One region of the Undibacterium sp. RuRC25W genome, then DNA from elsewhere that is predicted to be linked to it. Evidence: predicted binding sites of a transcription regulator. Region 1 holds the regulator's gene; the other holds the start of a gene.
The links. Region 1 encodes LexA, which represses DNA repair genes until DNA is damaged. Its sites were predicted from a motif close to ACTGTATNNNNATACAGT; they were not measured.
Positions count from the first base shown of each region.

Region 2: a site for LexA is predicted at 7,082-7,099, ahead of dinB (DNA polymerase IV). Genes of this name have one in related genera too.

Region 1 covers NZ_JBMPPD010000041.1:23,579-35,194, forward strand. Annotated here, with positions in the region: gene ACO0KV_RS16145 (efflux RND transporter permease subunit) at 1-2,614, shown strand, start outside; tRNA gene ACO0KV_RS16150 (tRNA-Leu) at 2,927-3,013, shown strand; gene tig (trigger factor) at 3,042-4,391, shown strand; gene clpP (ATP-dependent Clp endopeptidase proteolytic subunit ClpP) at 4,412-5,038, shown strand; gene clpX (ATP-dependent Clp protease ATP-binding subunit ClpX) at 5,213-6,478, shown strand; gene lon (endopeptidase La) at 6,718-9,123, shown strand; gene lexA (transcriptional repressor LexA) at 9,276-9,932, opposite strand; gene rpsF (30S ribosomal protein S6) at 10,165-10,533, shown strand; gene priB (primosomal replication protein N) at 10,565-10,864, shown strand; gene rpsR (30S ribosomal protein S18) at 10,874-11,158, shown strand; gene rplI (50S ribosomal protein L9) at 11,185-11,616, shown strand, end outside.
Region 2 covers NZ_JBMPPD010000022.1:731-12,346, forward strand. Annotated here, with positions in the region: gene ACO0KV_RS11280 (c-type cytochrome) at 1-200, opposite strand, end outside; tRNA gene ACO0KV_RS11285 (tRNA-Arg) at 589-663, shown strand; gene ACO0KV_RS11290 (M16 family metallopeptidase) at 1,116-3,911, shown strand; gene ACO0KV_RS11295 (substrate-binding periplasmic protein) at 4,150-4,911, shown strand; gene ACO0KV_RS11300 (substrate-binding periplasmic protein) at 4,943-5,737, shown strand; gene dinB (DNA polymerase IV) at 5,792-6,952, opposite strand; gene ACO0KV_RS11310 (thioredoxin family protein) at 7,269-7,751, shown strand; gene ACO0KV_RS11315 (helix-turn-helix domain-containing protein) at 7,841-8,890, opposite strand; gene ACO0KV_RS11320 (GMC family oxidoreductase) at 9,137-10,738, shown strand; gene ACO0KV_RS11325 (D-hexose-6-phosphate mutarotase) at 10,982-11,616, shown strand, end outside.

The DNA of each region.
Region 1 (11,616 bases):
TCGTCAGCAATTTCTGAGGATTCCTACGGTATCAAAGGTTGAATTGTTCGGTGTTCAGGACGAAAAGATCAATATCGAATTCTCGCAAAAAAAGTTCTCGCAATTAGGCATCTCTTTTGATGTGATTGTTTCGCAGATTAATTCGCAAAATGGAATCGAAGGTACAGGTAAATTAACAACGTCTTCGGCTGATTTGCAAGTAAGGGTTTCCGGGGCCTTGTTGAAGGTGAGGGATCTCGAAAACCTGCAGTTGCGTGCGAACGGTACCACTTTCCGTTTGGGTGATTTTGCGACCGTTAAGCGTGAATACCAAAATCCGCCGAAGGATAAAATGCGTTTTAACGGCAAAGAGGTTGTCGGACTTGGTATCTCCATGGAGAAAGGTGGCAATATCGTTGCAATGGGTAAAAACTTACAGTCAACGATTGCTGTTATCAAGCAGAAGTTACCCGTTGGTATACAGCTTGAGCAGGTCACCAATCAACCCGATGCGGTGAAAGCTTCCGTCGGTGAATTTATTCACACCTTAATCGAGGCCGTTGTCATTGTTCTTGCGGTCAGCTTCCTTGCGCTTGGCTTGCATACTAAACCGTTTCGTCTCGATGTTTGGCCTGGGTTGGTGGTGGGTTTGACGATTCCTTTGGTGTTGGCAATTACCTTCCTGTTTATGCGGATGTTTGACATCGACTTACATAAAATCTCGCTCGGAGCGCTGATTATCGCTCTTGGTTTGCTGGTAGATGATGCCATTATTGCGGTTGAGATGATGGTGCGAAAAATGGAGGAAGGTTTTTCGCGTTTTGATGCTGCCACCTTCGCCTATACCTCAACAGCCATGCCAATGTTGACGGGAACACTGATTACCGCGGCAGGATTTTTGCCGATTGGTTTAGCGAAATCAGCTGCGGGTGAATATACGTTTTCCATGTTTTCTGTCAATGCACTTGCATTGTTGATCTCTTGGTTTGCTGCAGTCTTGTTCACTCCTTATCTTGGATTTTTATTGTTGAAGGTTAAGCCGCACTCCTTAGGTGGAGAGGCGCATGAGTTGTTTGATTCACCGTTTTATAGTCGATTCCGGGCATTGGTCTCGTGGTGTGTGGAGTGGCGTAAGACGACCATTGTCATTACCTTGATTATTTTTGGTCTAGGTGTGTTTGGATTTAAATTTATTGAGCAGCAATTTTTTCCTGACTCCAGTCGGCCTGAGTTGATGGTTGAAATGTGGTTGCCGGAGGGATCTTCGTTTAGTGCAACCGAGGCGCAAGCAAAAAAATTTGAAGCCTTTATAAAAAAGCAGGATGGGGTGGAGAGTTACACGAGTTATGTTGGTAATGGTAGCCCTCGGTTCTATTTGCCGCTGGACCAGATTTTGCCGCAAACGAATGTGACGCAGATCGTTGTACTCGCAAAAGATTTGAAGGCAAGGGAGGTGCTCCGGTTAAAAATTGCACAACTATTCAAAGCGGATTTTCCAGAGGTGCGTGGTCGGGTGAAACTGTTGCCAAATGGGCCGCCGGTTCCCTATCCAGTGCAGTTCCGTGTTACTGGTCTGGAGGTGAATGGTGTGCGTGGAATTGCCGATCGGGTGAAGGAGGTGATGCGAGCTAATCCTAATACGTTAGGCGTCAACGACAACTGGAATGAGTCTATGAAAGTCGTGCGCATTGACCTCGATCAGGATAAATTGCGCGCGTTGGGTGTGACTTCGCAATCAGTAATGCGAGCAGCGAATACGATTCTAACTGGTACAACAGTAGGGCAGTTCCGTGACGGCAATAAATTAATTGATATGGTGGTGCGTCAGCCGATTGATGAGCGCTCGACAATTGAAGCGCTTGGTAATGCCAATATGCCGACTGCCAGTGGGAAATCTGTGCCGTTGTCCCAATTGGCAACAATTAAACTTGTCTGGGAGCCAGGTGTGGTGTGGCGTTACGGGCGTGAGTGGGCAATTACCGTGCAATCAGATGTTATTGATGGCATTCAAGGTCCAACGGTATCGAGTCAGATTATGCCAAAATTATCATCGATCATTGCGGCGTTACCGCCAGGCTACAAAGTTGAATTGGCAGGTGCTGCAGCAGATAGTGGAAAAGCGCAGGATTCAATTGCCGCAAATGTGCCGTTGGTCGTTTTCATTATTTTCACACTCCTGATGTTGCAACTGCATAGCTTTTCACGTGCGTTACTGGTATTTTTGACTGGGCCTTTGGGTGTGGCTGGGGCGGCGATGGCATTACTCATCTTGCAGCGCCCGTTTGGTTTTGTTGCTCAATTGGGGGTGATTGCACTTTTCGGGATGATCATTCGTAATTCTGTTATTTTGATTGACCAGATTGAGCACGATATTGAAGCGGGGGTTGATCCTTGGACGGCGGTCATTGAGTCTGCTGTAAGGCGATTCCGTCCAATCATATTAACCGCTGCAGCTGCGGTGCTAGCAATGATTCCTTTGTCCCGTTCTGTCTTTTGGGGGCCAATGGCGGTCGCGATTATGGGTGGTTTGATCATCGCAACCGGATTGACGTTGTTGTTTTTGCCAGCCTTGTACGCGGCGTGGTTTAAGGTTCGTAAGTCGAACTCACAAGCGACGACATCGCTGCCAATGTAGCTCGTGCAATGTAGTTCGTGGTAAATCGGTGAGATAGCGACCGTGATTTGATTGTAGTCACGGTCGTTGCGAGGTACCATATCGTGCCGTTGATATATAAAAATGAACTTAAAAGATTGATTTAGGAAAATTTTTGAGTATTTTTCTAAAAGCATAAAAAAAATAAGGCATACCGATTCAAAATCCAGTAGAATATCGGGCTGGAGTTGTAATGCCACATACATAAGTTTTGGGCGACGATAGATGTTCGGGTCGCCCTTTGCTTTTGTGACGGTCGTGTCGGATGTGTTCCGGTATGTACTTACTCATCCCGCGAGGATGGCGAAATTGGTAGACGCACCAGGTTTAGGTCCTGACGCCAGCAATGGTGTGGGGGTTCGAGTCCCCCTTCTCGCACCACAGAATTTTTACTATTTGGACGATTTTCATGGCAACTGCAGTCGAAACTTTAGATAAATTGGAGCGCCGCCTCACGATTTCCTTTCCAATCGCTGATGTGAAATCAGAGGTTGAAAAGCGTTTGAAGGTGCGTGCACGTACAGCAAAAGCTCCTGGCTTCCGCCCAGGCAAAGTGCCAATGAAGATGGTTGCTGCGCAACACGGCTATCAAGTCGAAAACGAAGTGTTGAACGACAAAGTTGGTCAGGCATTTGCTGCTGCGGCTAACGAAAATAGCCTGCGCGTTGCTGGTTATCCAAGCATTGAGCCAAGTACAGCAGAAGGTGTTGCTGAAGGTACATTGGCTTTTAATGCTACTTTTGAAGTCTATCCAGAGATCGTTGTTGGCGATTTGTCTGCTGCTGAAGTTGAGCAGGTGAAGTCTGAAGTCTCTGACGTTGAAATCGACAAAACAATCGATATCCTGCGTAAGCAGCGCGTACACTTCCACGTTAAAGGTGAAGAGGGTGCGCACGGCAATGGTGGTGCAGATCAGACTGCTCAAAGTGGTGATCGTGCAACCGTTGATTTCGTTGGTAAGATTGATGGCGTTGAGTTTGCTGGCGGTAAAGCAGAAGGTTTTGCTTTTGTATTGGGCGAAGGTCGTATGTTGCCTGAATTTGAGGCTGCAACAATTGGTCTCAAAGCTGGCGAATCTAAAACATTTCCATTGGCATTCCCAGAAGACTACCATGGTAAAGACGTTGCTGGCAAAACAGCTGAATTCACAATCACATTGACTAAGTTAGAGTGGGCGCATTTGCCTGAAGTCGATGCCGAGTTCGCAAAGATGCTCGGCGTTGAAGATGGTGATCTGGTTAAAATGCGTGGTGACATCAAAGAAAACCTCGAACGTGAAGTAAAAGGTCGCGTTAAAGCTAAAACTAAAGAAAGCGTCATGGACGCATTGGTAAAAGCGGTCGTATTCGATGTTCCAAAGACACTCGTTGCTCAGGACGGTGAACGTTTGGCTGAAATGACACGCCAAGATATGGCACAGCGCGGAATGAATGTGAAAGACGTTCCATTCCCAACTGAACTTTTTGCTGCGCAAGCTGAGCGTCGCGTACGTCTTGGTTTGATCCTTGCTGAGTTGGTAAAAGCTAATAACCTGCAAGCAACTGCTGATCAAATCAAAGCGCAAGTTGAAGATTTTGCTCAAAGTTACGAAGATCCTCAACAAGTAGTAAAATACTACTATAGTGATCGTAATCGTCTGGCAGAGGTTGAAGCCCTTGTTTTAGAAGAAAACGTCGTTAACTATGTGTTAGGTAAGGCAAAAGTGTCAGACAAAGTTCTGCCATTTGACGAGTTAATGGGTAACAACGCACAAGCGTAAGTTTGAAAAAAGGAAAACACATGACAGGCATCATCCGTAATTCGGCGTTGGATACTAATATGCTGGGCATGGTGCCTATGGTGGTAGAGCAGAGTGGGCGCGGAGAACGTTCTTACGATATCTATTCCCGTCTGCTTAAAGAGCGTGTGATTTTCTTGGTTGGCCCCGTTAATGATCAGACTGCCAATTTGGTCGTCGCTCAGTTGCTGTTTTTAGAGAGCGAAAATCCAGACAAAGATATTTCTTTGTACATTAATTCCCCTGGTGGCTCAGTTTCTGCTGGTATGGCAATTTATGACACGATGCAGTTTATCAAGCCAGATGTATCGACATTGTGTACTGGCATGGCTGCATCTATGGGAGCGTTTTTGTTGGCGTCGGGTGCAAAAGGTAAGCGTTTCTCGTTGCCAAACTCACGTGTCATGATCCACCAGCCTTTGGGTGGCGCACAAGGTCAGGCATCAGATATTGAGATTCAAGCGCGTGAAATTTTGTATTTGCGTGAACGTCTAAATGGAATTCTGGCTGAAAAGACAGGGCGGAGCCTTGATCAGATAGCAAAAGATACTGATCGCGATAATTTTATGTCAGCTGACGCTGCAGTTGAGTATGGTTTGATTGATAAGGTGCTGACTCATCGCGCTTAAACGTTCAGAATCGGATGAACGCCCGCTCCTAAAAAGGTCGGGCGTTTTTTTATTCAGTATTATAGATCTTGGAATATAGTGCAAACTGAGAGCACGCAATGACGAAAACTGTTTTTGCGGGTAATATGCTTTTAATTCCTACCTAATTAATTTTGTTTTTTTCATATTCGTACTATGCCCGATAAAAAATCCTCCAGTGGTGAAAAGCTGCTCTATTGCTCATTCTGTGGCAAGAGTCAACATGAGGTTAAAAAACTGATTGCTGGGCCTTCGGTCTTTATATGCGACGAATGTATCGACTTGTGCAATGACATTATTCGTGATGAAGTGTCTGAAATCGATAATATTGCCAGCGCAAAAACTGAACTGCCTACTCCGCAAGAAATTACTGACCTGCTTGATCAGTATGTGATTGGTCAGGTGAATGCAAAGCGCATTCTTTCGGTGGCGGTGTATAACCACTACAAGCGCTTGAAGCATTTGGGTAAAAAAGATGATGTCGAATTGGCCAAGAGTAATATCTTGCTGGTTGGACCGACGGGTTCGGGTAAAACTTTACTTGCGCAAACACTGGCTAGAATGCTCAATGTGCCGTTTGTAATTGCCGATGCTACAACATTAACTGAGGCTGGTTATGTTGGTGAGGACGTTGAAAACATTATTCAAAAGTTGCTGCAAAACTGCAATTATGAAGTTGAGCGCGCGCAAAAAGGGATTGTTTATATCGATGAGATCGACAAGATTTCACGTAAATCTGATAATCCTTCAATTACCCGCGATGTTTCTGGAGAAGGTGTTCAGCAAGCGTTGTTGAAACTCGTTGAGGGTACGATGGCGTCTGTGCCTCCACAAGGTGGCCGCAAGCATCCAAATCAGGACTTCATACAAATTGACACGACAAACATCATGTTTATCTGCGGCGGCGCGTTTGATGGCTTGGCCAAGATTATCGCAGATCGTTCCGAGAAAAGTAGTATCGGGTTTTCAGCGAGCGTGAAGAGTCAGACTGAGAAAAGCGCTAGTGAAGTCATGCAGGATGCGGAGCCGCAGGATTTGATTAAATTTGGTCTGATTCCAGAGTTGGTCGGTCGTTTGCCAGTGATCGCGACGTTGAATGAGTTGGACGAAGCTGCGTTAATTCAGATTCTTGTTGAGCCAAAAAATGCACTCATCAAGCAATATGCAAAATTGCTTGAAATGGAAGGCACTGAGCTAGAAATTCGTCCTGCTGCATTGCAAGCGATTGCGAAAAAGGCGATTGCGCGTAAAACAGGTGCCCGTGGCCTGCGTTCTATCCTTGAACATGCGCTGCTTGATGTGATGTATGACTTGCCAAGTCATCAAAATGTTGAGAAGGTTGTCATTGATGAGGGGACCATCATAAGCGGCGCTAAGCCTTTGTTGATTTACCAAGATCAGCCAAAAGTATCGGGCGCATAAGCCCTATTGCTTTTGCAATGCGTCGTTGGAAAAAGGGGATTTGTCCCCTTTTTTTTATAGGTATTGTGTGATTTTTTTTGAATCGCAGTAAAATAAAGACAAATAATTCACAGCTTCAATCGCAAAGCTACCCGGAGATACACTCTGAGTGGCTTTTTTTTATTGTTTTTTTTAATGATGGGCTTGTGTTTTAGCCTTGTGCGCCAACATTAACAACTAGTATTTACGAAAGGTGCGCCATGACGACTACTCTGAATTCCGAGCAAATCCAACTGCCTCTGCTGCCGTTGCGTGATGTGGTTGTATTCCCCCATATGGTTATTCCGCTGTTTGTCGGACGTCCAAAGTCAATTAAGGCCTTGGAAGCAGCAATGGATCAAGGAAAAAGTATTATGCTCGCTGCTCAAAAAGCAGCAGCAAAAGATGAACCGTCGGCTGATGATATTTATGAAATTGGCTGCGTCGCTAACATCTTGCAAATGTTGAAGTTGCCAGATGGCACGGTCAAAGTCTTGGTGGAAGGGGCGCAACGTGCCCGTATTCATAAGATCCATGATTCAGAATCTCACTTTACTGCGGATTTGACGCCCGTTGCAGCTGTGGAAGAGGATGACTCTGAAGTGGAAGCGATGCGCCGAGCGATCGTTCAGCAGTTCGATCAATATGTGAAGTTAAACAAAAAGATTCCTCCAGAAATTCTTGCATCACTGTCGGGTATCGATGACGCTGGTCGCCTGGCGGATACAATCGCTGCGCACTTGCCACTCAAGCTCGAGCAAAAACAAGTCATCTTGGAAATCTTCAGTGTCGCTAAGCGTCTTGAGCATTTGCTCGGTCAGCTTGAAGGTGAGTTGGATATTTTGCAGGTAGAGAAACGCATCCGCGGGCGCGTGAAGCGTCAGATGGAAAAATCTCAACGCGAGTACTACCTCAATGAGCAAGTGAAGGCAATTCAGAAAGAATTAGGCGAGGGTGAAGAGGGGGCGGATATTGATGAGCTTGAGAAAAAGATCATCGCAGCCAAAATGCCTAAAGAAGCTCGTGACAAGGCGCTCAATGAGCTTAAAAAGCTGAAAATGATGTCCCCAATGTCTGCAGAAGCGACCGTGGTGAGAAATTATATCGACACGATCGTAAGTTTGCCTTGGAAGAAAAAATCCAAAGTCAATAATGACCTGACGAATGCTGAAAAGGTGCTTGAAGATGAGCACTATGGCTTAGATAAGGTGAAAGAGCGCATTCTTGAGTATCTTGCAGTTCAACAGCGTGTAGACAAGCTCAAGGCGCCAATTTTGTGCTTGGTTGGGCCTCCTGGTGTGGGTAAAACCTCACTCGGTCAATCCATTGCCCGTGCAACAAACCGTAAGTTTGTGCGTATGGCCTTGGGTGGTGTGCGTGATGAGGCAGAGATTCGCGGTCATCGTCGTACTTATATCGGTTCCATGCCAGGTAAAATTTTGCAGAGCTTGGCGAAAGTTGGTGTTCGCAATCCACTGTTCTTGTTGGACGAAGTGGATAAAATGGGTGCCGACTTCCGCGGCGATCCGTCGTCAGCATTGCTTGAGGTGCTTGATCCCGAACAAAACCATACGTTCTCTGATCATTACATCGAAGTGGATTTTGATTTGTCGGATGTGATGTTTGTTGCGACTTCCAACTCCTACAATATTCCAGCTGCTTTGTTGGATCGTATGGAAGTGATTCGTTTGTCCGGCTATACCGAGGATGAAAAAACAAGTATTGCGCAACGTTACTTATTGCAAAAGCAAATCAAGAATAACGGTTTGCAAGAGTCCGAAATTACCGTGGCTGAAAGTGCTATCCGCGACATCATTCGTTATTACACGAGAGAGGCGGGTGTCCGTTCACTTGAGCGCGAAATCTCCAAAATTTGCCGTAAAGTCGTGAAAATGCTTTTGCTCAAGAAGAATGAGAAAAAAGCGACAATCACGTCGAAGAATCTTGATAAATACCTAGGCGTACGTCGCTATGACTTTGGTGTTGCTGTCAAAGAAAATCAAATCGGCCAGGTCGTTGGTTTGGCTTGGACGGAAGTTGGTGGTGACCTCTTGACCATCGAGGCGGTAGCAATGCCTGGCAAAGGCGGAGTGATCCGTACGGGAACACTGGGCGACGTGATGAAGGAATCCATTGAGGCAGCGAGAACTGTGGTGCGTAGTCGTGCTAAGCGTCTTGGTATTAAAGCTGATGTGTTTGAGAAGAGTGATATTCACATTCACGTACCTGAAGGGGCGACGCCGAAAGATGGTCCGTCTGCTGGTATTGCGATGACGACTGCCTTAGTTTCTGTATTTACGGGTATTCCAGTCCGTGCTGATGTGGCGATGACTGGTGAGATTACGCTCCGCGGTGAAGTGTTGCCGATCGGTGGATTGAAAGAGAAGTTGCTCGCTGCTCATCGCGGTGGGATTAAGACTGTTCTGATTCCTGAGGAAAATGCAAAAGATCTGGCGGAAATTCCAGATAACGTCAAAAACAAGTTGGAAATTGTTCCTGTGCGCTGGATTGATAAAGTACTTGAGATTGCGTTGGAGCGTCAGCCAGAGCCTTTGGTTGAGCCTGAAGTTCCTGTTGCTGCTGCACCTGTTGATCCTGCGGTTGATTTGACTGTCGTAAAGCATTAAGTCAGAGAGTCCGTCATGCTGTGAAAAAAGCCCGATAGTTCGGGCTTTTTTTTATCAGTTCATCGGACTAAATGATTGTTTTGGGGGGGACGATTTTTTCTCTGTATTTCAAGAGGGGTATTGAGGTGAGGGGGGGGGCTGTGTTGATGGGCTTACACCCAGTTTCTCATTAGCCCTACAGCAAGACCTTCGAGATAAAAGTCCGCATCTTGGTCGTCCACCTTGATCGTCGAGTAATCAGGATTTTCGGCGATGAGCTCAATGTGATTGCCCGTTTTTTTATAGCGCTTAACGGTAACGTCATCACCAAGACGGGCGACAACGATCTGTCCATTGCGTGCGCTATCAGTTTTCTTTACTGCGAGCAAGTCACCATCTAGGATGCCCGCGTCGCGCATTGACATGCCGCGCACTTTTAGTAAGAAGTCTGGCTTGGCAGAAAATAAAGCGGGGTCGACCTGGTAGCTCGCCTCAATATGTTCGCTGGCGAGAATTGGGGAGCCTGCGGCAACCCGACCAATCAATGGAATGTTGAGTTGAACGCTGGCTGGATGGGGTGGATTAAAAGTTGAGCCGGTAATATGGCTTGATAACTCAGACTCCAATAGCCTGATGCCGCGCGATGTGCCAGCGGCAATTTCGATCACCCCTTTACGCGCGAGGGCCTGAAGGTGTTCCTCTGCTGCGTTTGTGGATCGAAACCCTAATTCTGTCGCAATCTCCGCCCTCGTTGGAGGGAAGCCTGTGTTTTGTATGGCATCTTTGATCAGATTTAAGATTTGTTCTTGACGTGTGGTGAGCTTCAGCATAAGCGAGCGGCGCCGAAAATAGCGCTGTATGTATAGACAGTCTGTATTTTTATACAGTGCAGCTGGATGTGCAAGGAAATTTTTAAAATATTACTTTTTTGCCGTCTTTGGTCATCTAGGTGCTTGTAGTAATTGAATAAAATGAGAAAGTGGGTTATTATCATCGGCTTTCCTCTTCCTGCACTCGTCTTGACGCCGAGGCAGGCTATTTTATTGTCCACAAGGAGAATATATGCGTCATTATGAAATCGTATTTATCGTACATCCCGATCAAAGCGAGCAAGTTCCTGCAATGATCGAACGTTACAAAGCTAGCGTTGTTGCACGTGGTGGTCAGGTTCATCGCGTCGAAGATTGGGGCCGTCGTCAATTGGCTTACATGATTCAAAAATTGGCTAAAGCACACTATGTTTGCTTAAACATTGAGTGCGATGCAGAAACATTGCTTGAGCTGGAAACAGCATTCAAATTCAATGATGCCGTTCTGCGTCACCTGACAGTCAAAATGAAAAAAGCTGAAACAGCTCCATCTCCAATGATGAAAGCAGTTCAGAAAGAAGACGCAGCGAAAGCACAACGCGTCGAAGCACCAGCTGCTTAATTTTGATTTGAAGAAGGTCGTCTAAAAAAGAGTGAACCAATTAAAGCTTGTGGCGCGCATTATTGAGAAGTCAGCATTGCGATATACGCCAGCTGGAGTGCCGATTGCAGCAGCAGTATTGATGCATAGGTCGTTGCAGCATGAAGCTAACATTGAACGAATAGTTGAGTTAGAGATGAATGCCCAGGCAGCTGGGAATATTTCAAGAGCATTTCATGACTTGCCGTTAGATGTCGAAATTGAATTCACTGGATTTTTAGCCCGCAGAAATCGCAACAGCAAAAGTCTCGTGTTTCACGTTAATGAAATCGGGACACATTTACTAGATTAGGAGCCTGACATGGCATTCGGTAAAAAATTTGATAAAAGCAAATTGAAGCAAAAGCGTCAACAACAAAATCCTTTGTTCAAACGCAAAAAATTCTGCCGCTTCACAGCAGCACATGTAGAAAAAGTTGATTACAAAGATATCGACACTTTGAAAGATTTCGTGCAAGAAAACGGCAAAATCATGCCAGCACGTTTGACTGGTACTAAAGCTTTGTACCAACGTCAAGTTGATACAGCGATCAAGCGCGCACGTTATTTAGCGTTGTTGCCTTACACTGATCTGCACACAGCGTAATTGACGACAAGTACTAGGAGAAAAATATGCAAGTTATTCTGATGGATAAAGTCGTTAATCTCGGCAACCTCGGTGATGTAGTTAAAGTGAAAGACGGTTACGCACGTAACTTTCTGATTCCACAACGCATGGCTCGCCGTGCAACTGCAGCAGCGATCGCTGAATTCGAAGCGAAACGCGCTGAGTTGGAAAAAGCAGCAGCAGCTAAATTGGCAGCAGCTCAAGCTCAAGGCGAAAAATTGGAAGGTTCTACCGTTCAAATTTCCCAAAAAGCTGGTGTTGATGGTCGTTTGTTTGGTTCTGTTACTAATTTTGACATCGCTGAAGCATTGGCTAAGCAAGGTGTTGCAGTTGAAAAATCGCAAGTTCGCTTGCCACAAGGTCCATTGAAGATTGTTGGCGAACACTCTGTTTCTGTTGCTTTGCATACAGACGTTGTTGTTAATGTAACAGTTTCC
Region 2 (11,616 bases), on a different contig from region 1:
TCCGCCACTGGCTGAATACGCGCAGCAACTGCTTCTGCCGTCAATGCGGAAGAGCCTGCACCTACTTTTTTATCATTGGATACGTATTCCACCAGTAAAACGATGGCAATGATAGGAACCAGAAACCCAGCAAGAATTGCAGCGATGAGTTGTTTAGGTGTCTTAATCACTGATTCGTGTTCGTCGTGCGCTTCACTCATGGTTTCCTCTTTGCAAATGAAATGGTCATCCCGGTTGCTTGCCAGTGATGTAAATCAACTGACTCTAAAGTTTTTGATTATAGAACCAAAAGTTCGCGATTTGCTATCAAAAGCATCGTTTGTCTGATTTGCATCAGCAAATGTTGTTGTGCAGTACAATAAAAGTCGGACCTGTTGCGTTCGATGCACCGCAATACGTGCCATTCATCAGGCATGGTTCGATATGTTGCAAGCAATTAGACGATTTTTTTCGTTGTGAACATGCCCCACAACGCTAAACCGCGCTAAATCAGTCATTTATTTAGGATTTCACAAAAATATTGCAACGCACGCAATGCAAAATCGCTGTTAAACATATACAATTGCGAACCTCTGAAGTCAGAACAGCGCGACCGTCTTCCAACGGATAGGATACGAGTTTCCGAAGCTCGCAATACAGGTTCGATTCCTGTCGGTCGCACCAGTTATACCCCTCTTCACTTCTCCACGGCTATACGCTCTTTCGCTGTGCGGATCTATTTTTACTCTTGATTCACTCCTTTTTCGTCAAATAGTACTGCCGATGACATGGCCTGATCGTTTTCTTTACAGGCGGTAGCTCATCAAGAAAACAAGCACTAGATACACTCGGCTAATATATTAATGTCGACACGTCCTTTTTCAGTCTGCTACACTCATTTAAATATTGTTATTTAATAATTTTATATTTGCAACTTACGCAACATTGCCCCAGCAAGATATGGCGATGAAGAGCGTAGACGATGAAGGCTAAGCGGCATCGTGCAGTCGGTGTGGTTTGCGTAAGTCCCAATATACCTAGTTTAAGTTCGCCTCCAACTTCAGGATCTCGTCTCGGTGCTGAATAGAAGGATGAGTACGGCCTGTTTCAACCATTGTCATTTTTTAAAGGTGTCTATGATGTCGTCGCGCTTTTCACTTTCAGTCGTTAGTTTGTCTCTCGCCATGGCTTTTGGCGGCTTATTACATGTTCCGGCCATCGCTGGCACTACCGTACCTACTGCGCCTGCAGCAGAAAGCCATATCAACCTGCCTGCTGGCATCAAGTTTGTCCGCAATGTAGAAGGGATCAATGAATACCTGCTACCAAATGGATTGCGCGTACTGTTGGTACCGGATGCCAGTAAGCCAAGTACCACTGTCAACATCACCTATCGGGTTGGGTCAAGGTACGAAAACTATGGCGAAACAGGGATGGCGCATTTGTTAGAACATTTGATGTTCAAAGGCAGCAAACAACATCCGCGCTTGTGGGAAGAAATGTCGCAACGCGGCGTGCAATTTAATGGCACGACCTCGTATGACCGCACCAACTATTATGAAACCTTCGCTGCCAAGCCAGAAACACTGATCTGGGCCTTGTCGATGGAAGCCGATCGCATGGTCAACTCTCGGATCTCGGGCGACGATCTGAAAACAGAATTTTCTGTCGTTAGAAACGAGATGGAAAAAAATGAAAACTCTGCTATTGGCATGCTGATGCAACGTGTGATTGCCAGTTCCTACCAATGGCATAACTATGGTAAAGACACCATTGGTGCACGCACCGACGTCGAGAATGTCAACATCCCACATTTACAAGCGTTCTGGCGTAAATATTATCAGCCAGATAATGCCACCCTGACCGTGGCTGGCGCGTTCGATAGTCATCAGGTGCTGAAATTAGTCGCACAACATTTTGGCAAAATTCCGCGTCCAAAACGCGTACTTGAGCCCACTTACACTCTCGATCCAGCACAAGATGGTGAACGTGATGTCACGGTACGCCGCGTAGGCGAATCACCAGCTGTCGTAGCGATGTATCACACGATGCCTGCCGCCAATGCAGATTACGCTGCGACAGAGGCGCTCGCACTGATTCTGGCAGACAGTCCAAATGGTCGTCTGTACAAAGCCTTGGTTGAAGCGAAAAAAGTCGTTGAAATATTCCCTTACGCAGCAAACTTGGATGAGCCAGGATTTTTGCTGATCGGTGCTAATTTACGTGCAGATCAGGATCCGGCTGATGCTAAGAAAATCATGACTGGCATTATCGAAGGCTTTGCTCAACAACCAGTCACCGAAGAAGAATTAACACGAGCAAAAGCAAAGCTCAATTCTGACCTCGCGCAAGTCTTCAATGATCCTGAAAAATTTGCCGTTGCGCTGTCAGACAACATCGCTTCTGGTGACTGGCGTTTATTTTTGCTCTTCCGAGATCGCGTCAACGCACTGACCGTCGCCGACGTCCAACGTGTCGCCACGACCTGGTTTAAAACCAGCAATCGCACCACGGGTAGCTTTATTCCTGATGCAAAACCTGAGCGCGTTCCAGCGCCAGCAAAAGCAGATGTCATTGCCGAACTCAAGACCTTTACACCGAGCGCCGCGATTGCACAGGGCGAGGTGTTCGATAGTTCACCGGCCAACATTGACAAACGTACCCAGACTGGTTCCCTCGGAAATCGCTTGAAATACGCTCTCTTGCCAAAAACCACGCGTGGCAATACTGTCGTCATGGCAATGAATCTGTATTTGGGTGATGCGCAAAGTCTCAAAAATAAAGGTGTGACACCTGAGCTAGCCGCTGCGATGCTGAGTCGTGGTACGGAAAAACTCAGCCATCAAGCGTTCACCGAAGAACTAGATAAGCTCAAAGCCAAAGTGTTGATCACCGGCGGTACCGGCAACGTCAACATTGCTGTTGAAACGGTGCGCGATAATTTACCTAAAGTAGTGGGATTAGTCCGTGATGCGTTACGCCAGCCAGCATTCAATGCCAATGAATTCACGCAAGTGGTGAATGCGCAACTCGCGCAGTTAGAAGAATCCGGTAAAGATCCACAAGCACTGGCCATCGATGCAGTCCGCTCGGCGAATAACAACTGGCCTGTTGACGATCCGCGCCACTATCAGAGTATTGCTGAAAAAATCGCTGCGCTCAAAGCAGTCAAATTGGCTGACGTACAAGCGTTCTGGAAAGAATTTTACGGCATCAATCAAAACAGTAAAGATAGTCAGGCCCAGATCGCTGTTGTGGGTGAATTTGATCCTGCTAGTGTAAAAACACAATTAGAGTCGGCATTCGGTGCGTGGAAATCAGACCATGATTTCCAACGTCTCAATAAAGTCTACAACCAGACCCCAGCAAAAGAGGTGCATATTCAGACGCCAGACAAGGCCAATGCGTTTTTCTTCGCAAGTATGAACCTGCCAACCAGTGCACAGAACCCAGATTATGCTGCGCTGGTGATGGCAAATTATCTCCTCGGTGGTAACGTCAATTCACGAATCTTTAATCGCATTCGTCAGAAAGATGGCATCAGTTATGGTGGCGGCTCTTCTTATTCTGCATCGTATCTGGATGAAGTTGGCAGTTTCTCTGCTTACGCGATTTATGCACCACAAAATCGTGAAAAATTAGAAACTGGCATGCGCGAAGAAATCAACCGTGCAGTCAAGGAGGGTTTCACGGCAGCAGAATTGGAAGATGGCAAAAAAAGCTACTTGCAAGAGCGTCAGCTTGAGCGTAGTCAGGACAACCTGCTCGCGCAGGAACTGGCCGCAAACCTGTTCCTTGATCTAACCATGCAACATGATACAGAAACCGAGAAAAAGATTTCGGCTGTCAGTGTTGCAGACTTGAAAGCCGTACTACAAAAATATCTGTCCTATGAAAAACTGACCCGTGTGTTTGGTGGGGATTTTAAATAGAGTCGCCGTTACTTGATTCAAGGATAAATCATTTTTGTTAATGTTACTCAAGCCTGCCCCTCGATGAAAATCTGAGGGGCTTTTTTTTATGATGACTCTGCGAATGCAAAAGCTAAAATATAAAAGTCCAAAATGCTTTAATATAAGCCGAACATGCTGCACATCACACCTTCATTGACATTAAAAAAAGTGAAGTTGCTGTCACATTCGCTTCATTCTCCGAATGTAAAATTTGCCTATGCGCTTTTATCCTCTTCACTTTCTGCTGCCACGTCGTGTTGTGTTCATCGGCATGTGTTTGCTTTCAGCTAGCTCGGCGGCGGCTGAGTTGACTGTCGTCACAGAAAATCTGCCACCCCTTAATTTTGAAGTCAACGGCGTCGCCACGGGTTACTCCACCGATGTCCTCGAAGCGGTATTAAAAAAAGCCAATATCAAAGCGACCATTTCCGTTTTGCCATGGGCTCGCGCCTACCAGATGGCATTAACCCAACCCAATACTTTGCTGTTTTCTACGACCCGAACACCTGAGCGCGAAGACTTGTTTGAATGGATAGGTCCAATCAGTTCACGGCAAATCTATTTATATAAACTGAAAAATCGACGTGACATTGAGGTTAAATCAATCGCTGACAGCACCAAATATAAGGTAGGTCTTGTGCGTGAAATGGCATCGACGAAAGACTTTCTGAAAGAATCCGCCATCCCTGAAGAGGCTGTTGACTTTGCACCTACCGCGGAGTCAAACATCAAAAAATTTTTGTTAGGCCGCACCGATCTAATCGTTTCTCAAGACTGGAGCATGGCGTTTCAGATGAAAAGCCTGCACAGGTACCCCTCTGAATTACAACCCGTTCTGCTACTGGATGGCAAAAGCAGCTACTACTTTGCAATGAATAAGCAGAGCGATCCGGCTTTAATACAAAAAATTCGTGCATCGTTTGAAAAAGTACAACAATCAGGCCTACTTGAGAACCTCAGAAGCAAATACATGCGCTAAACTCGTTTGTCGTCGTTCACGTTGAAAAATAATGCGCGTTTTCTGCCTCCTGCTAATGATGTTGGTGATTGCCTATGGTGCGCCGGCATGTTCGGCTGAACACGACAATTTACATCTTGCGTCCCTTGAGTGGCCTCCTTACGTCAGTCATTCACTGCCAGGAGAAGGCCTCATCGCTGCAGTTGTCAAAGCCGGTGCAAAAGAAAGTCAGTTGCCGGTGACTATTGCGTATTTCCCTTGGAGTCGTGCGGTTCAGGCGGGATTAGAAGAAAAAAATTTCGCTGGATATTTCCCCGCTTTCTATCTGAAAGAAAGAGAGAAAAGTTGCTATTTTTCGCATTCTTTAGGCAATAGCACCGTGGGCTTTGCTTATTTAAAAAATAAACAGTTTGATTGGCATAACTTAACCGATCTGCACGCCTATACCATTGGCGTGGTCCATGAATATGCAAATGGCGAAGGATTCGACATGCTCGTCAAGCAGCATGTGCTGACCACAGATAGCGCCCCCTCTGATATCAGTAATGTCAGAAAATTACTGGCTGGCCGGGTTGATGCCATTGTTATCGATAAAAATGTCCTACGTCAGTTACTGATCAGTGACAATAGTCTGGATAAAAATAAGCTCAATATCATGTTTCATCCAAAAGAATTAACGAACTTCACGATGCACATTTGTTTCCAACGCAATGCAAAAGGCTTACGATTACAACAAGCTTTTAATGCAGGACTCAGTTCCATCAAGCTCAAACAATTCGAAAACCAATACTTTGCACAACTTCAGCAAGTGGGTGTTGCAGGTGTTGCTGGCGCTGCCGGTCGTTAAATCGCTGAAACGACGAAAAGTGCTTCACCACAGCGTGCCGCAGGTCTCCTCTTTTTACGGCTCACTAAATAAAACACCCTGACGACCTTGTCGCTGATGAATGGGGTCATTCTCCTTGAACAACGCACCTGCTCTCACACCTAATAGGCGAAATTTATGTTCAAGAGGAATTCGGCGCAGACATTCCCCTGCGGCTTTACGAATGACGACGGGGTCAGCGGTGGCCACAGGAAGTGTCATATCCCGCGTAGAAATGTGGAAATCGTGATAACGAATTTTGATCCCGACTGTCGCACACCGATATCCTTTTCTCTTTAAATCCGCTGCCAGTCGATGGCAAAGACCAGTAAAAATATCAGTTAATGTTTCTCTATCTGTGATGGCGTGTAAATCGTGTTCAAACGTGACTTCACGGCTAATCACTTTCGGTTCTGAATGCGTGACTACCTCACGATGATCGATGCCGCGCGCAGCGTTGTAGAGCCACCCCGCATAATTACTGCCAAAATGATCCTGTAACAGACTTGGATCTACATTCGCAAGCTCGCCAACGGTGGCAATGCCTAGCGCAGCAAGACGCTCTGCAGACTTAGGACCGATACCGTTCACCTTTTTGACGGATAAAGGCCAGATACGCGTCTCAACATCTGCCATCGACAAGATGGTCAGGCCATCCGGTTTTTCTAAATCTGATCCGATTTTTGCCAATAATTTGTTTGGTGCGACACAGATTGAGCACCGCAAGCCCGTCGATTCAAAAACAGCGTTTTTCAATCGACTTGCTAGACTCAGCGTATCCTCACGGTGGTCGGTTAGATCGATGTAAATCTCATCAATACCGCGATTTTCAATCGTGGGAGCAATTCTCGATACTGCGTCTTTAAAAGTGGTTGAGTAATACCGATAAGACTCAAAATCGGTGGGTAGTAAATACATCTCAGGGGCGACACGTGCCGCTTTCATAATTCCCATTGCGGAGCTGACACCGAGCGCGCGAGCTTCATAGGTGGATGTGGTTGCAACGCCCCGCCCCACGTAGTCCTTGAGCCTAGAAAAGACGCGCGTTCCATCTGCTTGTGTCACAGGTTGATGCGAGGAACCGCCACCGATGAGCACCGGCTGACCACGCAGTTCGGGGTATTTCAACAGTTCAACGGAGGCATAAAACGCATCCATATCCAAATGGGCAATGCGTCTGGTCTGTGTTGATGCCATGATAAAAGTAAATAAACAGAAAAAGCAGATGAACTAAAGCCCAGCGCCAGCAACACGATGGCTAATCTTGGTCAAATGAGCTGAAAATCTAACTCTGAGAGAACTATTTTAGCTGATTTTATATAAAATACTGTATAAATAATCAGTTTATTGACGATATAAATGCAATTATTTATGCCTGCTAAGATAACCAAACCGCATATCTTGGCTGGTGTGTCCGCGATCGCACAGCAATATTGTCGGTCTGTTTTGATAACAATGACAAAGCACTAAAATTAAGTCACTATTTCAATATTATTTTCTTTTGATACGAATCATGAAAAAAATTCTTCGTTCACTTGCTGGCCTTGCCCTGAGTCTGGGTCTGGGTCTGAGTCTGAGTATTAGCGCCGCCCACGCGGACTTGTTGCATCCCTACGATGAAACTGCCGATGCGCAAGCCAATGTCACGAAAGCGTTGGTGCAAGCCAAATCGGGCAACAAGGATGTACTGGTGATCTTTGGTGCGAACTGGTGTAAAGATTGCCTAGAATTAAACAAATCCATGCAAGGTCAAAGCGCGGCAATGATCGCAAGCAAATTTGTCGTGGTCAAAGTCAATGTTGGTCAGTTTGATAAAAATCTCGATCTCGCGGCGAGTTACGGTAATCCGATCAAAAAAGGGATTCCCGCAGCAGTGGTATTAACACCTGACAATACCGTTTTGTTTGCCTCCAAAGGCGGCGAACTATCAAATGCCCGTCGTATGAGCGAGCAAGGCGTGTACGATTTTTTTAATCAGATTGCCTCTCAGCATTAATTAAAGTTAAGCATCCCCAGAATCCTACCAAGGCTGGGGATGCCATCATCAGAACACACGGCAACCCCGTCACTACCAGCTTAATCTGGTCAAGGCGCTGCCGTCACTTTGAGGCGGTAATCAGCGGGGCTACAATTGGTCCACCGATTAAATGCCCGGCGAAAGCTCCTGGCATCAGAGTATCCAAGCTGTTCCGCGATATTCTCCAGACTGAGCGTCGTCAGTAATAGACGCTTAGCCCGATCCAGACGTACGGTTTCAGTGACCTGAAAATACGACGTTCCTTCGCGTACCAACAAGCGCTGCAACGATCGCGGACTGATGCCCAGCGCTGCAGACATTTCTTCTACCGTATGCAATTCACACTGCTGACTGACCAGCGTACGTAGTAGGCTTTGCCGGCCCAGCACGCCAACGGCAGCGAGTTCTTGCTCGCAGGCGTTATGAGCAGCGTGGACAGCATGTGCATCCGGTGTTGATAAGCGAAGGTCTAACACCTCGTTAGGAATCAGAAGACGGTTCGTGTCCGCGCCGATCACCACAGGACAGCCAAATACCTGTTCAAACAGCGCTCGTTTGAGTGGATTCTGCCCCCGTAACTCGACCTGATGTAGACGAAAGTGTGCACCACCCAATTGACGTGCTGCATTTACGGCAGTCAGTAGATGATCAACAGCCAGAAAATCCTGTAACTCGATATCATCAAATAAGGAATGCGCGACCAGCGCTGAATAGGGCGTCCCCATGACAAATTGTAGATGCACCATCGACCCAGCAATCAACTGGAACTCCAATCCAAATTGCAAGGCTTTTAATAAGGTGGGTTGTGCAGCCATGCCAATGGCCATCTGTCCCAGTTGCGGGAGAGACTTGCGCGCGCCCGACCACAGACAAAGTTCGTCGCCGCCGATCTGGCGTGCCCGCAGCAGACCTTCGCGCGCTTGCACATAGCTGATACGGGTATTGTGAGAATTTGCGCCGAACTCAATGCAGCTCTCTGCAAATGCGGGAAAAAGATCTGTCAGACGCCAATTCTGTTCACGCGCTATCGCCAGCAGACCACTGAACGGGTGCGCCGGGAAAATCGCATCTTGCACCGACAACAGCGACGCAATTGAATCAAAACGGGAATGGGTCATTTTTTCATTCGGCTGATTTCTGGGGGCATCTATCAATACTGTCAGACAGGCACAACATGGCAGCAAATGTCCTTACTTTATGTGAACGAGCGTACTAATATCAATCCATGCTTGTCATTCAATAACATAAGTTCTTGGCATTACCGTACAGGGTAAAACGAAAAGCAGCAACACTGCAGTGCAGCAAAAAAATCAGATGGCGTGGCTCAAGAACGACCATCCTCAATCAAAAAAAATGGAGACAATATGAACCAAATCAGCGACTACATTGTAGTTGGCGGAGGCGCAGGCGGATGCGCCATCGCTGGACGCCTGACTGAAGATCCCAGTATCAGTGTCACCGTCCTTGAGGCTGGCGGTACTGGCGATAGCTGGGTGGTCAATACCCCCATTGGGGTGGTCGCGATGTTACCCACCAAGCTCAATAACTGGGCATTTGATACCGTGCCACAGCTAGGTCTGAACGGGAGACTCGGTTACCAGCCGCGCGGCAAAATGCTCGGTGGCTCATCAGGGCTCAACGCCATGGTCTACATCCGTGGTCACCGGAGCGACTATGATCAATGGGCAGCCTTAGGTAACACGGGTTGGTCGTATGAGGATGTTCTGCCCTACTTCAAGCATTCCGAGAATAATGAAACCCACGCGGGTCACTATCATGGACAAAACGGTCCTCTGCGCGTGAGTGAGTTGCGTACCGATAATCCCATTCAGGAACGCTATATCGAGGCCGCCAAACAGGCGGGCTTTCCTATCAATACCGATTTTAATGGTGCCGAACAAGAAGGTGTCGGTATCTATCAGGTTACACAATACCAAGGCGAACGCTGGACCGCCGCCCGCGGCTACCTGCGCCCACACATGGGCAAGCGGACAAATTTGCGTGTTGAAACCGGTTGTCAGGTCACAAAAATCATCTTTGAAGGTAAGCGTGCGGTGGGCGTGCAGATGCTACAAAACGGTCAGCAGAAAACCCTGCGTGCAGGCCGTGAAATTATATTGGCTGCAGGCGCCTTCCAGAGTCCGCAGTTATTGATGTTGTCCGGTGTCGGTGACGCCTCGGCCTTGCAAACGATGGGTATTCCGGTCGTCCACCACCTGCCGGGTGTCGGTCAGAACTTACAAGATCATCCCGATTTTGTCTTTAAATACCGCGCAAAGAGTCTAGACCTGCTGGGTGTCTCTCCTGGCGGCAGTATCAGGATGCTGCGTGAATTCCGTCGTTATCAGACCCAACGTCGTGGGATGCTGACCTCCAATGGAGCTGAAGGCGGTGGCTTTTTAAAAACCGATTCCTCTCTCGCCGCACCAGATATCCAGCTCCATTTTGTCATGGCGATGCTCGATGACCATGCGCGCAAACTGCACTTGGGTCATGGCTTTTCATGCCATATGTGTTTGTTACGCCCTAAGAGCATCGGTGAGGTGACCTTGGCAAGCCCTGATCCATTGGCAGCACCGTTGATCAATCCGCGCTTCCTGGAACATCCTGAAGATATGGATACGATGGTCAAAGGCTTCAAGCTGACCCGCAAGATTATGGACGCGCCGGCATTGACCAGTATCCGTAGCAGCGATTTTCAGACGGCGGATGTCCATACCGACGACGAGATCCGCGCTGTGATTCGCGCCACCAGCGATACCGTCTATCATCCGATTGGCACCTGCAAAATGGGGGTCGATGCCATGGCGGTTGTTGATCCAACGCTCAAAGTCATTGGCGTTCAAGGATTACGCGTCGTCGATGCCTCCATCATGCCAACGCTGATCGGTGGCAATACCAATGCACCAACGATGATGATTGGCGAGAAGGCAGCAGATATGATTAAGGCAGAATTGCGGCAGTAGCGGGGGCGCTGTGGCGTATGCTTGTGCATGCATACAGCTACTTTTTTAATTGATTCGATGGCTCTTCGTGGGGGTAGGCCATCGGGTCCCTGCCTTCACAGGGATGACAAGCAAAGGATGGCAGCCCATCCTACGACAATGCCATACCAGCCCCGCAAGTAACATTGCAAAAAATACTAACAAACAGCCAGAGCTGACATAGAATAGGCCTTCCTTTAACTGATGTGAACGGGATGCGATTTCATGGATTTTTTGACTCTGACTGCGCGCGATGGAGCGACTGTTAGTATTTGCCATCAAGGTGCTCATGTATGTTCGTGGATACCGGCAAACGGCACTGAACAACTATTTTTAAGCAACCAATCCGAGTTCCGCGAAGGTGTGGCGATTCGCGGTGGTGTTCCGGTGATTTTTCCACAGTTTGCGGGCTTAGGAACGCTGCCCAAACATGGCTTTGCACGTACCGCACCATGGAAATTAGACCAGCAAGGTTACGCCGACGATGGTGCAGCGCAGGCGGTATTTAGCTTAAAAGAAAACATCGCCCGTCTGACGATCTGGCCTTACGTGTTCAACGCTGAACTTGCCGTCAGTGTCCTCGACAATACCTTGCAAATCGCACTCACCGTCAGCAATGCTGGCGATACCGGCTTTCACTTTACCTCGGCATTGCATACCTATTTGGCCGTCGACGATGTGCATGAAGCACGTCTGCGCGGGTTACAAGGGACGCATTATCGCGATAGTCTCACCGGTGCAGATCGTTGTCCCGAAACGGCTGAACTGCTGCAAATCCTGGGTGAAACCGATCGCATTTATGCCAACGTCCCTAACCAGTTATGTCTGCAACAGACGCGTCAACATCTGCACATCAACAC